DNA from 4 places in the Rhizobium sp. BK312 genome. Region 2 is predicted to be linked to each of the others. Evidence: predicted binding sites of a transcription regulator. Region 2 holds the regulator's gene; each other region holds the start of a gene.

Region 1 (5,078 bases), on a different contig from region 2:
TTCCGGTATCGGCACCGGCGGCACGATCACCGGCGTCGGCCAGGTGCTGAAAGCCCGCAAGCCCGACATCAAGGTCATCGCCGTCGAGCCGGCGGATTCGCCCGTTCTGTCCGGCGGCAATCCCGGCCCGCATAAGATCCAAGGCATCGGCGCCGGCTTCGCACCAAAGGTGCTCGATACGCATGTCTATGATGAGGTGGTGACCGTCAGCAATGACGAGGCGTTCCAGCAGGCGCGGCTCGTCGCCAAGCTCGAAGGCGTGCCGGTCGGCATCTCCTCCGGCGCGGCGCTCACAGCGGCCATCAAGATCGGCCAGCGTCCCGAAAACGAAGGCAAGACCATCGTCGTCATCATCCCGTCCTTCGCCGAGCGCTATCTCTCGACGGCCCTGTTCGAGGGACTTGGCGGCTAAAGGCGCCAACCGTCATTCGGACTTGGAAAGGGGTGCTTCGGCACCCTTTTTCATTCAGGCGGACGGGCGACGATCGAGCGCCGCCTCAGCTCAGGACTTTCAGGCGTGCGCTGCCAGTCGCTCGCCGGCGATGCGATAGGAGATGGCTTCCGCGAGATGGATGCGGCCGACGGTGGGTTTATCATCGAGATCGGCGAGCGTTCGAGCGACCTTGAGGATGCGATGATAGCCGCGGGCGGAGAATTTCATCTTCTCGGCAGCATCGCGCAGCAATTGCAGGCCGGCGGCATCCGGCTCGGCGATGGTTTCGATCATCGCAGTCGAGCAGCGGGCGTTGGTGGTGACGTCCTTCATGCCGGCTCGTTCGAAGCGTTCCCGCTGCCGTTCGCGGGCGCGTGCGACGCGGAGTGCGACATCGGCGCTGCTTTCCGCTGATGTCGGCCGGATGAGGTCGGCGGCGGAGACTGCCGGTACGTCTATGCGGATATCGATGCGATCGAGCAATGGACCGGAAATACGGCCCTGATAATCTGAAGCGCAGCGCGGCCCACGGGCGCAGGTGTGGCCCGGTTCGCCGGCCATGCCGCAGCGGCAGGGGTTCATTGCCGCCACAAGCTGAATGCCGGCCGGATAGGAAACTCGATGGTTTGCTCTCGCAATGACGCATTCGCCGGTTTCGAGAGGCTGGCGCAACGCATCGAGCGCCTGCGGCGAAAACTCCGGTAGTTCGTCGAGGAACAGAATGCCGTGATGGGCCAGCGACACCTCGCCGGGCCTCGCACGCAGACCGCCGCCGACGAGCGCCGCCATGGTCGCCGAATGATGCGGCGCGCGATAGGGCCGCCGATCGGAGAGCTTGCCGCCGGAAAGCTGGCCGGCGATCGAATGGATCATCGACACCTCCAACAGCTCGTTCGTCGACAGGGGCGGCAGGATCGACGGCAGGCGCGAAGCGAGCATCGACTTGCCGGAGCCGGGAGGCCCGACGAATAACAAGTTATGCCCGCCGGCGGCGGCCACCTCCAAGGCGCGCTTGGCGCTTTCCTGCCCCTTGATATCGGCAAGATCGGGCAGATTGGCAGCGCTGGCGCGAATGGAGGGCTCCGGTCGCGAGAGGACCTGCGTGCCGCGAAAATGATTGGCGAGCGCGATCAGGCTGCGTGGCGCCAGAATATCGATCTCCCTGCCGGCCCAGGCGGCTTCCGATCCGCTCTCGGCCGGGCAGATCAGCCCCTTGCCCATGGCATTGGCGGCGATCGCTGCGGGAAGCGCGCCGGCAACGGGCGCGATCGTGCCGTCGAGATTGAGTTCGCCAATGACAGTGTAGGAGGACAGGGCATCGGCAGGGATCGCGCCGAGCGCCGCCATCAGACCGAGCGCGATCGCAAGGTCGAAGTGACTGCCCTCCTTGGGCAGATCCGCCGGGGCGAGATTGACGGTGACTTTCTTCGGCGGCAGAGCGAGGCCGGAGGCGTGCAGCGCCGCCTGGACCCGCTCTCGGCTCTCGGCCACAGCTTTGTCCGGCAGACCGACGATGTGCATCAGCACCTTGCCGGGCGCAATCATCACCTGCACTTCGACGGGTACGCCCTCAATGCCCTGAAACGCAACCGTACTGACTCGCGCTACCATGCCCTATTCCCCTGTCGCCGAACCCGTTTGCCGTTACGTGCCCCGACCAGCAAACTTCGGGTTGCAATCTGGCATAAGACGAGGAATGAAACAAGAACAATAAACGAACAAAAACTTTACCCAGGCATGTCGAAATCATCGACATGCCTGGGTGGATATGATTGTTCAGCTGAAAGCGTGGCGGAAACTGCCGATCAGGCCCGCTTGGCTTCGATCGCATCCCAGAGCAGGCTGGCGATATCGGCGCCGCCGAAGCGCTTGACTTCGCGGATGCCGGTTGGCGACGTCACGTTGATCTCGGTCATATAGTCGCCGATGACATCGATGCCGACGAGCAGGAAGCCGCGCTCCTTCAGGGCCGGTCCGATGCGGGCGCAGATTTCCTTTTCGCGCGCCGTCAGCTCGGTCGCTTCGGCGCGGCCGCCGACATGCATGTTGGAGCGGGCATCATGCTCGGCTGGCACGCGGTTGATCGCGCCGGCTGGTTCGCCATCGACAAGAATGATGCGCTTGTCGCCCTTGCGAACATCGGGCAGATATTGCTGGGCGATGAACGGCTCGCGGAAGAGCTGGCCGAACATTTCGAGAAGAGACGAGAGATTGCGGTCGTCGCGGGTCGAATGAAAGACGCCGGCGCCGCCATTGCCATAGAGCGGCTTCAGGATGATATCGCCCATCTCATCGCGGAAGCGGCGGATTTCAGCCGGATCGCGGGTGATCAGCGTCTTCGGCATGAGATCGGCGAATTCGGTGACGAAGATCTTTTCCGGCGAGTTGCGCACCCAGGCAGGGTCGTTGACGACAAGCGTCTTCGGATGGATGCGCTCGAGCAGATGCGTCGAAGTGATATAGGCCATATCGAAGGGCGGGTCCTGGCGCAGCAGCACCACGTCCATCGTCGAGAGATCGACGCGCTCCGGCTCGCCGAGCTCGAAGTGATCGCCCTTGACGTCGCGCAGGATCATTGGCTCGACGGAGGCATAGATCTTGCCGTCGCGCATGCTCAGCCGCTCCGGCGTATAGTGGAAAAGCTTGTAGCCGCGGTTCTGCGCCTCGAGGCTCATGGCGAAGGTCGAGTCGCCCGCAATGTTAATGCTTCGGACATGGTCCATCTGGACCGCAACATTCTTGATACCAGCCATAGTCAGCCCTCGCTCGGATTTGCGGACAGATGTAGGTCGGCCCGCATCCAAACGCAACGGCTATTCAAGGGCTTCCGCCAAGGTGGCCCTGCTTAGGCAGCAAGGCCCTGTGTGTTGCCCTGGCGGACGAGGTTGCGCAGGCGATAGGCCATGGTCAAAGGCTTCGGGAATGGCTTGCGCAAGAAAGCGACTTTGCGCAGGTAACGGTCGATGCGCCATGTCGCCCAGGTGCCCCCGGCAAAATAGGCGACATCGCCGGCATGCAGCGTACGCTCGACGCCGTCTTCCGTCGTAATGTGTACCTCACCCTCAAGGATCATGACGGTTTCGTCCCAGCCGAAATACCAGCGGAACTCACCCGCCGTGCAATCCCACAGCGCGGTCATGGCGGCATCATCCTGCCCGCGCGAATGCTCGGCGATGCGGGCAACGGGATTGCCCGACAAGACCCAGGATGGCTCGATCGGCGACGGCTTCATTTCCATCTCGCCACTGGCGCCTGCCACGAAGCTCTTCGACTGCGGCATCGCGAGGACGACTGGCGCGGCACGGGTGGCAAAGGCCGCCATGCTCGCCAACATTAATTTCAAGACCATGCAATCCCCCAAAATTCCATGAGCGTCTGCGATCTCATCGCATGGAACGGGTAACGGCAAAGTTCATGAAACCAAGTGCATTTTAACGATTGCAGCGATCAGGCGGAAAAACCTTCGATTGTGCAAACGACCATGTCATGGTCGGAGAGCGGCTTGCCCTCGCCGTTGAGAGAGGACACAAGATGACTCTCGCCGATCTTCAAGCCGCGGGTGATGAACCAGTCGAGCTTCATGGCGCGATCGGGGAAACGTGTGATCAGGCTCGGGCGCGTGCTTGTCTGATCGAGCGGCCCGCCATGGCACTCGAAGCCTCGGCTTTCGGCCATGGCGAATAGCGTATCCGTCGAATAATCGCCGCCGGTGTGGTTGCCGGTGTTGAGATCGCCGCCGATCAGGATCGGCAGACCGGGCGCGAAAGCCTCGACCTCATCGATCAGCGCCGCCAACTGCCGCTCGCGATAGGCAGCAGTGGCAACACTTTCGAGATGAACGGAAACGGCGACCATGGGGCCGGCCTCCGTCGTGACGATGGCGCCGACGGCGCAGCGATCGCCGATGCGCGGCTGCTCGTTGCTATCGTTGAACCAGACGGCCTCACCGGGTGGACGGATCATGAAAGGATTCTTCAGAGCGACGGAGGCCATCAGGGCGTTGCCGTGAAAGCCCTTCTCATTAAAATCGTCGCGGCAGTAGGAGCGCTCGATTTCCGAGCCAAGACTGAGTTCAAGAAACTCGACACCATAGGCATGATTCATGCCGAGTTCGCTGGCGATGATCGCGGTCGGGTCGCGCTGTTCGGTGCGGGCCATGCCCAGATCCATTTCCGACAGCAGGATCAGCGGCGCACCGGTTTCCCGCAGCTTGGCCGCACTTTCCTCCGGGAACAGGCAGCGCTCGAGATTCCAGGCAGCGACAGCAAAAGGGAAGGCCAAAGCCTCGACCTTACCGGCCGCCCCACCGACGCGCACCGTATTCAGGCAGGCGAGCGACGCAAGCTTTTCGGCGTGAACGGCCGGGGTCTTTTCAAGCGAAAGGAAGCTCTTTCGCTCTTCCTGCGATGGTACGGTGAAGGCGGAGACGGTGTTGCGGATCATGATAGGGCCTGTCGAACTGAAATAAGGAGCGCGCGCAGAGAAATCGCAGGTGCTGGTCGCCCCGGCAATAGGCTGATTTTGTGACGGTCTTGTAACGCCGCGCTCAAAACGCATCGGGAAAATGCTGCGGCCAGCGACCGGGGAGCATGGCGACGATGTCGTAGCGTTGCGAGAGACGGGCGAAATCCGGTTGCCGTGCGAG
Region 2 (5,078 bases):
CCGCGGTGCAGCAGAACGCCTTCGTCGCCATCGATATAGGTGATGCTCGACTCGCACGATGCGGTGGAGGTGAAACCAGGATCGTAAGTGAAAGTGGAGGTGTTCTTATAAAGGGCACCAATATCAATGACACTCGGGCCGATGGTTCCGGTCTTGACCGGCAGGTCCACCGTCTTTTCACCCCAAGTTAGTTTCGCGCTTTGTTCCGTCATGCTGATCCTCCAAGATTTGGCGGGATTGACGCCATAAAAAGCGCCAAAAGGTTAAGCGACTACCGACTAGCTATATGATCCAGAGCCTAATGCCAAGTTATCCTAACGCTGAATTGTGCAATGCAGTATCAACTTTTGGGCACTGCAGAAGCGTCTTTTTGTATGCTACGTCGGGAAACCGGTCCAATTGAGCTTTGTTCCCGCCGATTTCAGTTGAATTCACTATGTGGTGACGGCACAAATCGCGCAGAAGCTGTAATTTGGCGCGGGGGCAGTCAGCGAGTGCCTAATTTCGAGGCATCCGACCAGCAGGAAGAGAGCAGGGACGTCACCGCGTCTCCGCAACCTCACGCCTTTTCCGCCACGATTACCCTTCGCGCCAAAGCGCGACAATGGGAACGAACACAGGATCAGGCGCCGCTGACGTCGCGTTTCCTGCGTGTCCCGAAGCGTCTTGGAACCGCTGTTCTCGGCTTGATTGCGGAGGCGGCGGCCCATGGCCGTGCTGTTCTTTTCGCGCCGATCTATATGGGTTTGGGTGCGATTATCTGGTTCGAGGCGCAAGTCGATCCGCCTCCGCAGGCGTTTCTCGCAGGCCTCGTTCTGTTTGCTTTGGGCTTTTTGCTAAAGCGCGATGCGGGCAGGCTGCTTCATCACACGCTTTTCGCCGGTATGCTCATCTGCCTGGGTATGGCGCTCGCGCAGTGGGAAAGTTGGCGGGTTTCCACTGTCATGCTCGACTCGGCCGTGACGACGACTGTGACCGGGCAGATCGAGCGACGGGAATCCTATGACAATGGGCGCTGGCGCTATGTCGTCCGCGTCGAGGCAACGGAAAAACCCTCTATCCGCCGCGCGCCGCAGCGGGTTACGGTCTTCGTGCGCAAGTAGGCGGAGCCGTTCGATCTGGGAGATCGGGTCCGGGGCCGGGCGCGCCTGACGCCTCCGGCCGGACCGGCATTGACGGGTCTCAACGATTTTGCCTTCAGCTCTTATTTCAACGGCATCGGCGCGAATGGCTTTGCCTACGGAACGCCGGAATTATTATCGCCATCCGGTGACAATGCTGCCGGCTCGTTACTGGATGCGGCCGATATCTGGCTCGCTGGCCTGCGCAACAGCATAGGCGACCGCATCAGGCAAACCTTGCCCGGAGATACCGGCGCCTTTGCAGCAGCGCTTGTCACCGATGAGAGACGTGCGATCTCGAAGGATACGACCGAGGCTCTGAGAATTGCCGGCCTGACCCACATCATCGCAATTTCCGGTCTCAACATGGCGTTGTCGGCTGGCATCTTCTATGTCGGTCTGCGCTATTTGTTCAGCCTGTTTCCCGGTGTCGTCCAGGCTTGGCCGACGAAGAAGTTCGCAGCCTTCGGCGCGCTTCTAACGGTAACGGCCTATTACCTCATTTCCGGATTCGGCGTCTCCGCCGAACGCGCCTTCATCATGATGGCGATCATGCTGGTGGCCGTACTTTTCGACAGGCCATCCATCAGCTTGCGCAATGTGGCGCTCTCAGCCATCGTCATCCTAGTCTTGTCACCGTCTCAGGTACTCGGTCCGAGTTTCCAGATGTCTTACGCCGCTACGCTGGCGCTGGTATCAGGCTATTCGCTCTGGAAACGACGGCGGCATCGCGAAAACATCCTGCCGCGCATCCGTCTGTTAAGTCCGCTACTGTTCATCACGCGCTTCTTTGGGGGCGTGATGTCGACCTCGTTCATCGGTGGTGCGTCGACGGCCATTTTCTCGATCGAGCATTTTCACCGGTTGGCGACATATGGACTTGCTGCCAACCTTGCGGCCATGCCCGTCGTCTCTTTCATCGTCATGCCCTTCGGTATGATGGCGATGCTGCTGATGCCTTTCGGAATCGATGGACCGTTCTGGAAAGTCACCGGTGAGGGACTGGAGCTTGTGATCGCTATTGCAAAAACGGTGGCTGGGTGGGGAGGTGACATTACCTTTGGCCGCCAGCCCGGCTGGCTGATGCCGACTTTCATCGCTGGCTTCCTGATCATGAGCATGCTGCGGACCCGGCTTCGCCATCTGGGCCTGTTGCTGCTGCTGTCATCTGTCGGTGTGGCCGCGTTCGGCTCTGGTGTGCCGAAGCCGGATCTGATGATCTCGGAAGATGGCATTCTCGTTGCCTTGCGCCAGGACGATATCCTCGCCACCAATCGCGAGAGACCGCAGGCCTTCATCTTCGAGCAATGGCAAAAAGCACTGGTCGCAGCCGAACATCAACCGCCGACCATGCTTCCGACCGATAGCCGGCTTCCGCAGATCAGCAAGACGGATCGGCATAAGCGACTAAATAACGAGGAGCAGAAGGCAGTCCGCATCGCAATGGAAGAAGCTTTGGACCGCACCATGCAAGGCAGCTTTGCCTGTCAGAAGGGAGCATGGTGCCTCGCCATGCTCGAAAACGGCGCGATATTGGTCACCATCGAGAACGCAGCCTATCTGCCCGCGGCTTGCGACACCGGGAATATTATCGTGACGCCAATCCGGCTGCGGCTGGACCATTGCCGTTCCGGAGCAACGCTCATAACCGGTGCGACATTGCGTAAAACCGGCTCCATCGAAATGGTGCTTACCTCAGACAAGCCTATTATATCAGCCGCATTCAACAACCCGCAGCGCCCATGGACCAGGCATCGAACCTATGATTGGCGCACCGGCAAATTTGACGCGCCAATTGCGAAGGCACCACCAGTCCTGGACAATTCACCGGTCAGTGATAGCGACGAATAAGGCCGACGAGCTTGCCCTGAACCTTGACGCGATCCGGCCCGAAGATGCGGGTTTCATAGGCTGGGTTCGCGGCCTCCAGCGCGATGGAGGCACCCTTGCGACGGAAGCGCTTCAAGGTAGCTTCTTCATCGTCGACGAGTGCAACGACGATATCGCCGGGATTGGCCGTGGTCGAATTGCGGATAATGACCGTATCGCCGTCGAAAATTCCGGCGTCGATCATCGAATCTCCTCGAACTTCAAGCGCATAATGTTCGCCGGAGCCGAGCATGTCGGCGGGAACTGTAATGTCGTGCGTATTGTTCTGGATGGCCGAGATCGGAACGCCGGCGGCGATGCGGCCCATCACAGGTACGGACGCCGAGCCGTTGTGATCGTCATTTGCCACTTTCGACGGAGCAGGCGGGGCAACGGGCTGTGGCTTGCCGAGGCTGCCCTCGATGACGCTGGGCGAAAAACCGCGGCGCTGTTGCAGGCTCGGATTATAGGCGTCGGGAAGCTTGATGACTTCGAGCGCTCTGGCCCGGTTCGGCAGTCGGCGGATGAAACCTCGCTCCTCTAGCGCCGTGATCAGGCGGTGAATGCCGGATTTGGATGCCAGATCCAGTGCATCCTTCATCTCGTCGAAGGATGGCGGAACACCGGATTCCTTCATGCGTTCGTGAATGAAGAGAAGCAGTTCCTGCTGCTTGCGCGTCAACATCGTCTTGGAACCCCAGAATCAAGAAAAGCCGTGAAACAAATCCAGAACGGACACTATATGTTCCATATGTGTTCCGCAAGTGCTTAAATTTCGGTAAAGCCTTGTGGGGTCAGTTAAATAATTACCATTTGCGAATAGATCGGATCGGAACATCGAGGCGCCATATCTGCGTTAACCCATGGAAAAATATGAGAAATGCCGCTCTGTTCGCTTCCAGGGCCTTGTCGTTCAGTCCGTGCGCCCAGCATTTGGATCAAAGTGCCACACTACTGCATAAGCCGGCTATGGGAGAGAATCAGCAATCACGTTTGCGAGATCGCCTTCAATCCATGTCGTGTGCTTCGGGATGTTCCGTCCTTCCATCTTGAATTGCTTGGGGGATGGGCGCAAATCTGCTTCCGCAAGCAAACAGGAGAAGCCATGATTTCGTCTCCGCATCCGCTGGATCATCTCGTGCTGCCGACCGTCAATATCGCTCTGGCGCGCGAACGCCTCGGCAAGCTCGGTTTCACGGTGGCTCCAGATGCGCGCCATCCCTTTGGCACTCAGAATGCCTGCGTCTTCCTTGCCGATAAAACCTATCTCGAACCTCTGGGCGTCGCATCTCCGGAGCAATGCGAGAAGAGCATCGTGGATGGCAATGTTTTCGTCGCGCGCGATCAGGCTTATCGTTTCCGGGTGGGGGATGATGGCTTCTCGGCCGTGGTATTCGGTACGGATGATGCGGTGGCGGATGACAAGCGTTTCAACGCGGCGGCGATTTCGGCGGGGCGAATGCTGGATTTCTCCCGTCCGATGAAGATGCCGGATGGAACCGAAACCACGGCAGGCTTTCGTCTTGCCTTTGCCGCCGATCTGCGCGCGCCGGATTTTCTCGCTTTCTGCTGTCAGCGCATCAATCCGCTGCCGGCTGATCGCAGCGCGCTCGAGCGTCACGAGAACGGCGTGACTGGTATCGCGCGGGTAGCGCTTTGCGCGCCGAAGCCGGCGGTCTATCGCGGTTTCTTCGAAGAGGTTGTCGGCGCCCCACGCATTATGGAGCATTCCTTTGGCCTGACAATCAGGACTGCCAATGCCGATCTGGAGATTTTGACGCCGGAAGGAATGGAGGCATTCTATGATCTGCCTGTTCGCACGAATGATCCGGGGCTCAGGGCGCGGGCAATCCTTTTCAAAACGCGCGATCTTTCCGTGACATCGTCGCATTTCACTGCTAACGGCGTCACCTATACGCGTAAGAACAATCGTCTATTGGCGAGGTTGGCGCCCGGTCAGGGCGCATTGTTCGCCTTTGAGGAGATAAAATGAGCACAAATTCCGAAGTCACCGTCGGCGAGGGTGCCTCCAAGGTCCTTTTTTCCAATACTGCAAAGCTGTCGCTGATCGCCGGTCCCTGCCAGATG
Region 3 (5,078 bases), on a different contig from region 2:
CGCCTGCGTGAAGAGGCACAGCACCTGCTGGCCGAATATCAGCGCAAGCGCAAGGAAGCCGAGGCTGAAGCAGCACATATTGTTGCCGCAGCCGAGCGCGAAGCGGAAATGCTGACGACCGAGGCTCGCAAGAAGACCGAGGAGTTCGTCGCCAACCGTACGGCTCTGTCCGAGCAGAAGATCAAGCAGGCCGAAGCCGATGCGATGAAGGCGGTCCGCTCCGCTGCCGTCGATCTGGCAATCGCCGCTGCAGAATCGGTGCTTGCCAAGAAGGCCGATGGCAGCGTTCAGTCCGGCCTCTTCAACGACGCCGTCAAGGAAGTGAAGACGCGGCTGAATTAAGCCCTCGCAATATCGAATTCGAAAGAGCCCTGCTTCCGCGGGGCTTTTTTTGTTTCATGCTCAGTCATGATTGATCATCGCCACAGTGGGAGGCAAGATCAGTGCATGAGGGGAGAGTGGATGCAGTCAACGACTGGCAGCGAACCGTTTCGTCAAGACGATCTCATCGTGAGACCGGCGGCCACCTGGACACCGGGCGTCCATGCCTTGCTAGCTGCGCTACATAGGTATGGTTTCGATGCAGCTCCGCATCCGGCTGGATATGACGAGGTCTGGGAGCAGGTAACCTATCTGCCCGGAGATACCGGCGATCTCGATGGCCGCGCCGCTATGCGCGGCGAAAAGGCGCTGCGGTCGGCTGCATCGCTACTGCGTCGCTATCACGATTGCTCCGCCCTGTTCGCAAAAAGCCTCGCGGCCAGCTATGCATGGCAACTGCCGGCCCGCTCGCCTTGCGAGGTAATCTGCCATGGGGATTTTGCCCCCTACAATGTCGTCCTGAACCATGGCGAAGTGACCGGGATCATCGATTTCGAGGCTGCGCATCCCGGTCCGCGAATGTGGGATCTGGCTTATGCCGTCTATCGCTGGGCGCCGCTGTCCTCCGGCGCCGCTATCAAGGGAATGGACACTCTTGCCGCCCAAGTCGGTCGCACCCGTATCTTTATCGATGCCTATGGCCTGTCCGTTAACGAGCGTAGCTCATTGCTTGACGTCATCGTCGAGCGGCTTGAGGCGCTATTGGTTTTCATGGAACGGGAAGCTGCCCGCGGCATCGAGAGATATCGCCGGAATCTCCAGGAAGGACATGATCGCATCTACAGGGAAGACATCGCCTATATCAGAAAATACTCGACTGAAATCGTCGCCGGACTGACGGGCTGAGTTTCAAACGGCCTCTTTGCGCAGCGGACGAAAGCTCATGCGGTGCAGCGGGCAGGGACCATGCTCCTCGATGCCAGCGCGATGCTGAGGAGTGCCATAGCCGGCATGGGCTGCGAAACCATAGGCTGGAAAGACAATGCCCGCGCGCGCCATCATCCGGTCGCGGGTCACTTTGGCGACGATCGATGCGGCAGCGATGGAGAAGGAGCGCGCGTCTCCTTTGATGACGGCCTTTCCCGGGCATGCAAGCCCGGCTGGCACATCGAGCCCATCGGTCAGCACATAGCTTGCCGGCACGGCAAGTCCGCAAATGGCGCGGCGCATTGCATCGAGGCTTGCCTTGCGGATATCGGTCGTGTCGATACGACCGGCACTCGACGAGGCGATAGAGACCGTTGCTGTTGCGAGAATCTCCACGAACAGCTCTTCGCGTCTGGCCGCGGTCAGCTGTTTGGAATCGTTGAGCCCTTGCGGGATCCGCTCAGGGTCGAGAATGACGGCGGCGGCGACCACCGGTCCGGCAAGCGGCCCCCGGCCAGCCTCATCGGCTCCGGCGACAGGCCAATGGCCGGCCCGGCGCGCAATCAGCTCCAGCTCAAACGTGGGAACGAGCGGGGCGTCCTCGAAAAGCATTGGAGAATCGGGTGGTGTGCTGCGTTTCATGCGGCGAAGCTCGCACACCACCCGATCTCCTGCAAGCCCCCGGTGGATCAGGGCGGCGAACCGGGGGGCTTTTCCAGCGGGGTCAGGGAAAACCCGCAAGGAATATCAAAGCAGCGACAACTGGACGCCGCTGCCGTCTGGCGGCACGAACAGATCGTCGCGCAAAGCGATATTGCGGCGCGTAAGCTCTAGCCGGCGCGTCGCCATTTCGAAGCGGCGGCTGATCTGCCAGGCATAAGGCCCGGCGCCCTTCATGCGCTTGCCGAACTCCGCATCGTAATCCTTGCCGCCGCGCATCGAGCGGATCAGCGACATGACGTGGCGATAGCGATCCGGATAATGCTGCAGCAGCCAATCGCGAAAGAGCGGGCTCACCTCCAGCGGCAGCCGCAGGATGACATAGCTTGCTTCCTGCGCGCCGGCGGCCTTGCCGGCGTCGAGGATACGCTCGATTTCATGATCGTTGAGGGCAGGGATAATCGGCGCCACCATGATCGCGGTGCGAATGCCGGCCTCGTTCAAAGCCTGGATCGCCTCCAGCCGCCGCGGCGGCGTCGCTGCCCGCGGCTCCATGGTGCGCGCGAGCTTGCGGTCGAGCGTCGTCACCGACAATCCCACCCGCACAAGGTTCTTGGCGGCCATCTCCTTTAGAATATCGATATCGCGCATGACCAGCGCCGATTTGGTGACGATAGCAACGGGATGGTTCGCCCGGTTCAGCACTTCGAGGATCTGGCGCATGATCCGCCATTCCTTCTCGATCGGCTGGTAGGGATCGGTATTCGTCCCTATGGCGATGACGCGCGGCTTGTAGCCGGGCTTTGCCAGTTCGCGTTCCAGCAGCTTGGCCGCATCCGGCTTGGCAAACAGCTTCGATTCGAAATCCAGCCCTGCCGACAGGCCCATATAGGCATGCGTCGGCCGCGCGAAGCAGTAGATGCATCCGTGCTCGCAGCCGCGATAAGGGTTGATCGATCGATCGAAAGGAATATCGGGCGATTCGTTACGGGTAATGGCCGTGCGCGGCTTCTCCACCTGCACTTCGGTTTTGAAAGGCGGCAGCTCTTCCCAGCTCTGCCAGCCGTCGTCGAAGGCCTCGCGCTGCTGCGGCTCGAACCGGCCGCTCGGGTTCAATCCGGCGCCGCGTCCGCGCCGACGCTCGACATCGACCCTGAGACCGGAATCGGCGATCAAAGCGTTGGCAACGTCTGCCGTATTGGCAGGCGCGAAAGCGGCCTGCCCTGCAAGGGACTGCTCGTTCATCGGTAGCTCCGGGGCGGCTCATGCCATCGCACGCCGCGTCTAAGATGATTAAATTCCTATCCGACAAATGAGAACATTGCAAGAACAAAAATCCGAAATCACCATTTTCCACCTCGTTGAGAGGAGGTGTTTGGCGATACCGGCGGTGAGCGTTTCCGGCGGCATATGATGCTTTTCTTAAACGTTTGGAGCCGAAGGTTGGGTGCTGGCAATAAATTATGCGCCGCTCTATAAATGGGCAATGTTGACGGTCATTATCGAATGCCAGGATCACGAACCCGAGCTGGCGCAGACATTGGCGGCATTGGTGGCAGGCGCGGTCGAGGGGCTGGTCAGCGACGTGATCGTGCTCGATCACGGTTCGAGTGATGGCACATCGAAAGTGGCGGATGCTGCCGGCTGCCGCTTTTACTCGCAGTGGGATATCAAGGACATATTGCGGGCGGCCCGCGGCGAATGGCTGTTGCTGGTCGAGCCGGGCGCGCGGCCGCAAGCGGGCTGGATCGACGAGGTCGCCGAATATGTCTCCCTGAACAAAGGCCCGGCGCGGTTTACGGCGTCGCGGGGCTATCGGCGCCCCTTTCTGAAGCGGATCGGCCGCCGTTCGCCGCCATTGGAACTGGGTCTGCTGCTTTCGAAGCACCAGGCCATCGCGATCGCCAGGTCGGACATGCAGCTCGCGGAATTTGCCAAGGGCCAGAAGGGCCGCAGGCTTTCAAGCGAACTCATTCCCTCCTGGGTGGCGCGCGCGGCGCGATAGGGTTTCACGTTCCGCAGATTCCATTTGTAAACGCGGGAATAGCTGCGATAATTCGTGTGTGGCGGCACCTTACGCGTGTCGCGTTGGTGACCGACCATGAAGATGCCGATATCAGGCGGAACTGGTCAGCGGAATTCTCCTTTTTCGCCAGGATTTCGGCGAAAGGAGGTGCGTTATGAAACGCACGATGCTCTACCGCCTCATGGCAACTCTCTTCGTTGCAAGTGCAATTCTTTTCCCCGGCAATGCCGCCGCTCAGGTAACCTTGGCCTGTGCCAAGCGCGTCGATATCGTCGCGTTTCTTGGCGACCATCTTTCGGAAAAGCTTTCGGCTGTCGGCAAGCTCGATCAAAGCACGATCGTTGAAATCTATGCTGCTGAGAGCGGCAACTGGACACTGCTGATGAGCGACATATCCGGCCGGAGCTGCATCATACTCAGCGGCGATTCCTGGGAATCAATTCCTGTCCTGCCGAAGGCATGACCGCCACGCAATATCGCAGCGAGCAGAAGACCTATCTCGAGCCGGCGCCGCGCTTTAGATGCTCGTCAAGGCGCGGCATGATCTCCACGAAATTGCAGGGCATGTGGCGATAGTCGAGCTGCGCCTTCAAGATGCCGTCCCAGGCATCCTTGCAGGCACCGGGAGAGCCCGGCAACACGAAGATGAAGGTGGCATTGGCCACACCGCCTGTGGCCCGCGACTGGATGGTCGCCGTGCCGATCTTGTCATAGGAGATGCGATGGAAGACTTCCGAAAACCCATCCATTCGCTTCTCGAACAAAGGCTCCAGCGCTTCCGGCGTGACGTCGCGGCCGGTAAAGCCCGTGCCGCCGGTGGTGATCACGACGTCGACCGCATCATCCTTGGTCCAGGCTTCCACCTGCGCGCGGATGCGCTCGCTGTCGTCGGGAACGATGGCGCGGGCAGCAAGCCTGTGGCCGGCTTCCGCAATGCGGGCAACCAGCGTATCGCCGGATTTGTCGTCGGCGAGCGTGCGCGTATCGGAAACGGTCAATACTGCGATGCCGACGGGAATGAAGGATCTTTCGTTGACCGGACCTGCCATCATGCCTCTCCCGCGATCGTCTCCGTTACCTGGAAATACCAGTCCGGTCTCTGTCTGTGAAGCGAGGCGGCGGCTTTCTTCGCCCGTTCGGCATC
Region 4 (5,078 bases), on a different contig from region 2:
CGATGCACCGGAAGACTTGCGTATCTGGGCCATGATCGAGACGCCGCGCGGCATCCTGAATGCGGCGGCGATCGCCGAAGCTGGGCGCACGGCAGGAAGCCGGCTCGATTGTTTCGTCGTCGGTCTCAACGACCTCAGAAAGGAAACGGGCGTTCTGCCGCAGCCCGGTCGCCCCTATCTCGTGCCCTGGCTGATGCAGGTGATATTGGCCGTCAGCGCTTACGGCCTTGAGGCGATCGACAGCGTCTTCAACGATTTCAGGGATGCTGAAGCATTTGAGGCCGAATGTGGCCAGGGTGTCGCCATGGGTTTTGCCGGCAAGATGCTGATCCACCCAAACCAGATCGAGGCGGCCAACCGGCATTTCGGCCCGGCTGAGGCTGCCATTGCCGAGGCCGAAGCCATCATTGCGGCTTTTGCCGAAACGAGCGCCGCCACTCTCAATGTCGTGAACCTTGGCGGGCGCATGGTGGAGCGGCTGCACCTTGTCCAGGCGGAAAGACTCATTCATAAAGCTCGCCTGATCGAACAGCGCTCTTCGGGCACGGCAGCGGCGTCCCGCACCGAGGTCTGACCGTCGAATTGCCCGGCCAAATACGAAAGATACCCTAATGAAACTCTACCGCTTCCTCACCGGCCCCGATGACGCTTCCTTCTGCCACAAGGTCAGTGCGGCGCTGAACAAGGGCTGGGAGCTATACGGCTCGCCGACCTATGGCTTCAATTCTGCAAGCGGGCGTATGGAGTGCGGTCAGGCCGTCGTCAAGGAAGTTGCCGGCAAGGATTACGATCCGGATATGAAGCTTTCGGAGCAGTAAGCCGTAACCGAAGTTCTTCGCCCAGGTTGGCTTACGATCGGGGTTGGTATTACCGATCCGTCGCTTCCTCAGCACTTTCCTCAATGCGCTCCATGTCCTCGTCGCTCAGGCCGAAATGGTGGCCGATCTCGTGGATCAGGACATGGGTAATGATGTCGCCGAGAGTTTCGTCGTTTTCAGCCCAATAGTCGATGATCGGCCGGCGATAGAGGCGGATCTTGTTCGGCATGTCGCCGGTCTGGGCGGTAAAGCGCTCCGAGATGCCGCGACCTTCGAAAAGGCCGAGCAGGTCGAAGGGTGTTTCCAGCGCCATATCCTCGAACACTTCGTCATCCGGGAAATCCTCGATGAGAATGACGAGGTTGCCGGTGAGCGAGCGGAATTCCTCCGGCAGGTGGCTGTAAGCCTCCATTGCCAGAGATTCGAATGTGCTGATGGAGGGAGAATGGCGATCCCGCCAATCTTCGCTCTGGTCAACGCGAGCCATGAATATTCCTTCCTTGGCTGGTCATATAGAGACTTTGCGCTGCTTTTACGAGAGCGGAATAGGGCGTGATACCGAAAAGTGTTTGAGCGGTTTTCGATCGACGTCATGCTCTATTTTTTTGATTCTAGAGCGGATTCGGATTTTCGGGTGACAGACCGACATCATCTGGCTCGGTTCACAGGAATATTTTCTTATGAAATGGTGTTGACTCTTTCTCCAAGCTCTGGAATCCATAAGAACATAACAGGAACATTATCGATCTGGAGTGAACGTCATGGCCGAGGCTGCCGTGGCGCGGGAAACGCTTTTTGCCCTGCGTGAAACCATTGCCCGACTGGAAGGCAGGCCGATCCCGGCGCTGGCAGCCGCAGCGCATGAGGCTTTGGCAGACAAGCCGGTGAGAGAGGCGATGGGTAGTGCGAAATCCCTGCCTACTGAGCCTACGCTTGAACAGTCGCTCCTTCCGATCGGCATCGATGAGCTCGATGCGGCTCTGCAAGGCGGTCTGCCGCTCGATGCGCTGACGGAAATCCGCTCGCTCGGCCTGCGCGATGCCGGGGCGGCGAGCGGCTTTGCCCTGGCGCTTGCGGCGAGACTGCATGCGCGAGCATCGGATAAGACCGCGGCCAAGTCGCCGGTCCTATGGATCGGCGATACGGTGGCAACGATGGAGGCAGGCCTGCCCTATGCCATCGGCATCGGCGATTTCGGGCTGGAGCCTCAGGCTCTCCTGCAGGCGTCGCCGCGCAAGCTCGACGATGCGCTCTGGGTGGCGGAAGCAGCCCTTGGCAGTGCTGCCTTTGCCGTCGTCATTCTGGAAGTGCGCGGCAATCCCGCCCGTTTCGGTCTGACCGAAAGCCGGCGGCTGGCGCTGAGGGCCAAGGCGGCGGGACGGCCCTTGTTTCTGTTGCGACAGGGAGGCGAGGAGGAAGCAAGCAGCGCCCTCTTCCGCTTTTCCGTCGAACCCGCGCCGGCACAGGCGCGGCCCCTGCCGGACGGATCGGTGCTTGGCGGCAGCATTGGTCACCCGGCTTTTCGTCTGACCTTGGAAAAGAGCCGAAACCCGGCGCCCCTTTCCATAACCCTGGAGTGGAATGCCCATGACCGCCGCTTTGCCCCTGTCTCCGATGTTCATTACCCTGCCTTTCCCGGCGAACACACAGCGCATTCTGGCGCTGACCTTCCCGCATCTGCCGACCGACCGGATCGCGCGAAAGCGCTGGGGTCTGTCCTGGCGTTCGGCAGGCAGGCTTGAAGCGCCGCCGCTCGCCTGTGCCGGTAAGCTGAACAATGCCATGCGGCTGACCGCCATCAACGAGCGCGCCGAAATGATCGGCCTGAAGCAGGGTCAGGGCGTGGCTGAAGCAAAGGCGATCTGTCCTGATCTTGATGTCGTCGAGGAGGATCCGGTCGCGGATCGCAAGCTTCTGGAAGCGATCGCCGACTGGTGCGACCGCTATACGCCGCTGGTGGCGATCGACGGCAAGGATGGCCTTTTTCTCGATATTACCGGCTGCGCCCATCTTTTCGGCGGCGAAGAGGCGCTGCTCGAGGATATCTTGATCCGGATTTCCCGACTGGGCTTCGATGTGCGCGGCGCCATTTCCTCTGCGCCCGGCCTCTCCTGGGCCGTCGCCCGCTTTGACGAGAGCCGCATCGTTCCGCCCGAAGCCATGGAAGAGGCACTGGCACCGCTGCCGGTTGCATGTCTTCGGCTTGGCGAGGAGATTGTCGCCGCCTTGCAGAAGATGGGCCTGAAGCAGGTCGGCGACCTTCTGGCAGCACCGCGTGCGCCGCTTGCCCGCCGTTTCGGTGCGCAGCTAATGTTGCGGCTCGATCAGGCCGTCGGCCTCGTCGAGGAACCGATTTCGCCGCGTCGCCCGGTCGCGCAATTGTCAGCCGAGCGTCGGCTTGCCGAGCCGGTGCAGGCGGAAGAGGATATTCTTCAGCTTGCTCGCCAGCTTGCCGAAACCCTGAAGCCGGGGCTGGAAGCGCGCGGCGTCGGCGGCCGTTCCTTCGAGCTTCTGCTTTTCCGGGTGGATGGGGCGGTTTTCCGCATCGCGGCTGGCGCATCGCAGCCGCTGCGGGAGCCGAACCGGATCGCCAGCCTGTTCACGGAGCGCTTCGGCGCCATTCATAACGATCTCGATGTCGGCTACGGTTTCGAAATCATCCGCCTCAATGTGCTTCAGCATGCGTCCTTCGATGCCATGCAAGGCGATTTTGTCGGAGAAGACCGCCAGGAAGGATCTCTTGCCGCCTTTGTGGATCGTGTGGCCGCCCGGCTGGGGCCGGACTGTCTGCAAGGGTTCGAGTTGCGGCAGAGCCACATCCCTGAGCGGGCCGTGCGGTCGCTGCCGGCCATGGCTATCCTCGCCTCGAAGCGGCGCACAGGTGAGAAGGATGCCGGCCATGGTTTCTTCCGCGGCGAACGGCCGCTGCGGCTGTTTCGCATGCCGGAGCTGGTCGAAACCATTGCTGCCGAAGTGCCCGACGGCCCGCCCCGGCAGTTCCGCTGGCGGCGGGTTATGCATCGGGTCAGCCGGGCCGAAGGGCCGGAGCGGCTTTCGGCGGAGTGGTGGGTCGAGGAAAAGGAAGAGCCTGCCCGCGATTATTTCCAGGTCGAGGATGAGGAGGGCCATCGTTTCTGGCTGTTCCGCAAGGGGCTCTATGGCCGAGGCGGCACAACGCCGGATTGGTACATGCACGGGGTCTTCGCATGAACGCGCGCCCGAGTTTCCACGAACCCGTACCCTTCTTTGAGATCGGGGTGAGAACGAATTTCTCCTTTCTCGAAGGTGCCTCGCATCCGGAGGAAATCGTGGCGCAGGCCGCCATTCTGAAACTTTCCGGATTTGGGATTGCCGACCGCAATTCGGTTGCCGGCGTGGTCAAGGCGCATGCGCATACCAAGCTTCTCCGGGAGAAGTACAAGGAGGGCATTGAGAAAAACCTGGAGCTTCAAGCGAAGGGCAAGCCAGAAAAGCCGCTTCTGAAGCCGGTCCCTTTCCAGCCTGGTGCGCGCCTCGTGTTTTCGGACGGTACACCTGACATTCTTGCCTATCCGGAAAACCGAAAGGGCTGGGCGCATCTCTGCCGGCTGCTGAGCGCCGGTAATCTGCGCGGCGAAAAAGGCGTCTGCATCCTGAATGAAAGCGACCTCGTGGAATGGGGTGACGAGATGATGCTGGCGCTGGTTCCCGATGCTGAAAGCGTCGAGACGCAAGAAGGGCAGGAAAAGCTAGAGCAATGCCTCAAGCGGTTATGGATGCGCTTCGGCCGGAAGTTCCACATGGTCCTGTCGCCGGCCTATGACGGGCGGGACCGGATGGTCTTCGCCACGCTTTCCATCCTGGCGCAGCGCAATGGCGTGCGGCTGATCGCCAGCAATCAGCCGCTCTATCATGCGACCGAGCGCAAGCCGCTTGCTGATATCGTCGTTTCGATCCGCGAACATGTACCGATCGCCGAGGCTGGTTTCAAACTGGCAGCGAACGCCGAGCGCTACATGAAGGACGCTGCCGAGATGGCACGTCTGTTGCGGGATTATCCGAAGGCTATCGCCAATACGCAGAAGTTTTTTAGCCGGCTTTCTTTTTCACTGGACGAGCTAAAACACAATTATCCCGACGAAAGCGTTCCTGGAGAGACCGTTGCGGAGACGCTGAAGCGGCTGACATGGGAGGGCGCCGAGTGGCGCTTTCCCGGAGGGATCCCGCCAAAGGTTTCGGCGCAGATCGAGCATGAGCTCAAGCTCATTCGGGAACGGCAAT

The links. The regulator LexA, encoded in region 2, represses DNA repair genes until DNA is damaged. The targets are predictions, from matches to a motif close to TGTTCNNNNTGTGTTCNG.
Region 1: the regulator LexA is predicted to act here: its motif matches at 2,137-2,154, upstream of FHT85_RS16135 (YifB family Mg chelatase-like AAA ATPase).
Region 3: the regulator LexA is predicted to act here: its motif matches at 3,223-3,240, upstream of FHT85_RS09340 (PA0069 family radical SAM protein).
Region 4: the regulator LexA is predicted to act here: its motif matches at 1,540-1,557, upstream of FHT85_RS30620 (ImuA family protein).

Annotation. Positions count from the first base shown of each region.
Region 1 covers NZ_JACHZP010000005.1:258,463-263,540, reverse strand. The annotation lists gene cysK (cysteine synthase A) at 1-412, shown strand, start outside; gene FHT85_RS16135 (YifB family Mg chelatase-like AAA ATPase) at 512-2,044, opposite strand; gene gshB (glutathione synthase) at 2,239-3,186, opposite strand; gene FHT85_RS16125 (cupin domain-containing protein) at 3,279-3,782, opposite strand; gene FHT85_RS16120 (endonuclease/exonuclease/phosphatase family protein) at 3,881-4,876, opposite strand; gene FHT85_RS16115 (YraN family protein) at 4,980-5,078, opposite strand, start outside.
Region 2 covers NZ_JACHZP010000009.1:102,345-107,422, reverse strand. The annotation lists gene gltA (citrate synthase) at 1-212, opposite strand, end outside; gene FHT85_RS30600 (DUF4131 domain-containing protein) at 495-1,103, shown strand; gene FHT85_RS23625 (ComEC/Rec2 family competence protein) at 1,173-2,972, shown strand; gene lexA (transcriptional repressor LexA) at 2,953-3,675, opposite strand; gene FHT85_RS23615 (VOC family protein) at 4,096-4,983, shown strand; gene kdsA (3-deoxy-8-phosphooctulonate synthase) at 4,980-5,078, shown strand, end outside.
Region 3 covers NZ_JACHZP010000003.1:153,208-158,285, forward strand. The annotation lists gene FHT85_RS09325 (F0F1 ATP synthase subunit B) at 1-342, shown strand, start outside; gene FHT85_RS09330 (phosphotransferase) at 409-1,227, shown strand; gene FHT85_RS09335 (ribonuclease HII) at 1,231-1,890, opposite strand; gene FHT85_RS09340 (PA0069 family radical SAM protein) at 1,996-3,153, opposite strand; gene FHT85_RS09345 (glycosyltransferase family 2 protein) at 3,395-3,913, shown strand; gene FHT85_RS09350 (hypothetical protein) at 4,089-4,397, shown strand; gene moaB (molybdenum cofactor biosynthesis protein B) at 4,429-4,983, opposite strand; gene FHT85_RS09360 (4-(cytidine 5'-diphospho)-2-C-methyl-D-erythritol kinase) at 4,983-5,078, opposite strand, start outside.
Region 4 covers NZ_JACHZP010000010.1:109,497-114,574, forward strand. The annotation lists gene FHT85_RS25260 (HpcH/HpaI aldolase/citrate lyase family protein) at 1-574, shown strand, start outside; gene FHT85_RS25265 (DUF1737 domain-containing protein) at 612-818, shown strand; gene FHT85_RS25270 (metallopeptidase family protein) at 868-1,305, opposite strand; gene FHT85_RS30620 (ImuA family protein) at 1,580-2,560, shown strand; gene FHT85_RS25275 (DNA polymerase Y family protein) at 2,601-4,028, shown strand; gene FHT85_RS25280 (error-prone DNA polymerase) at 4,025-5,078, shown strand, end outside.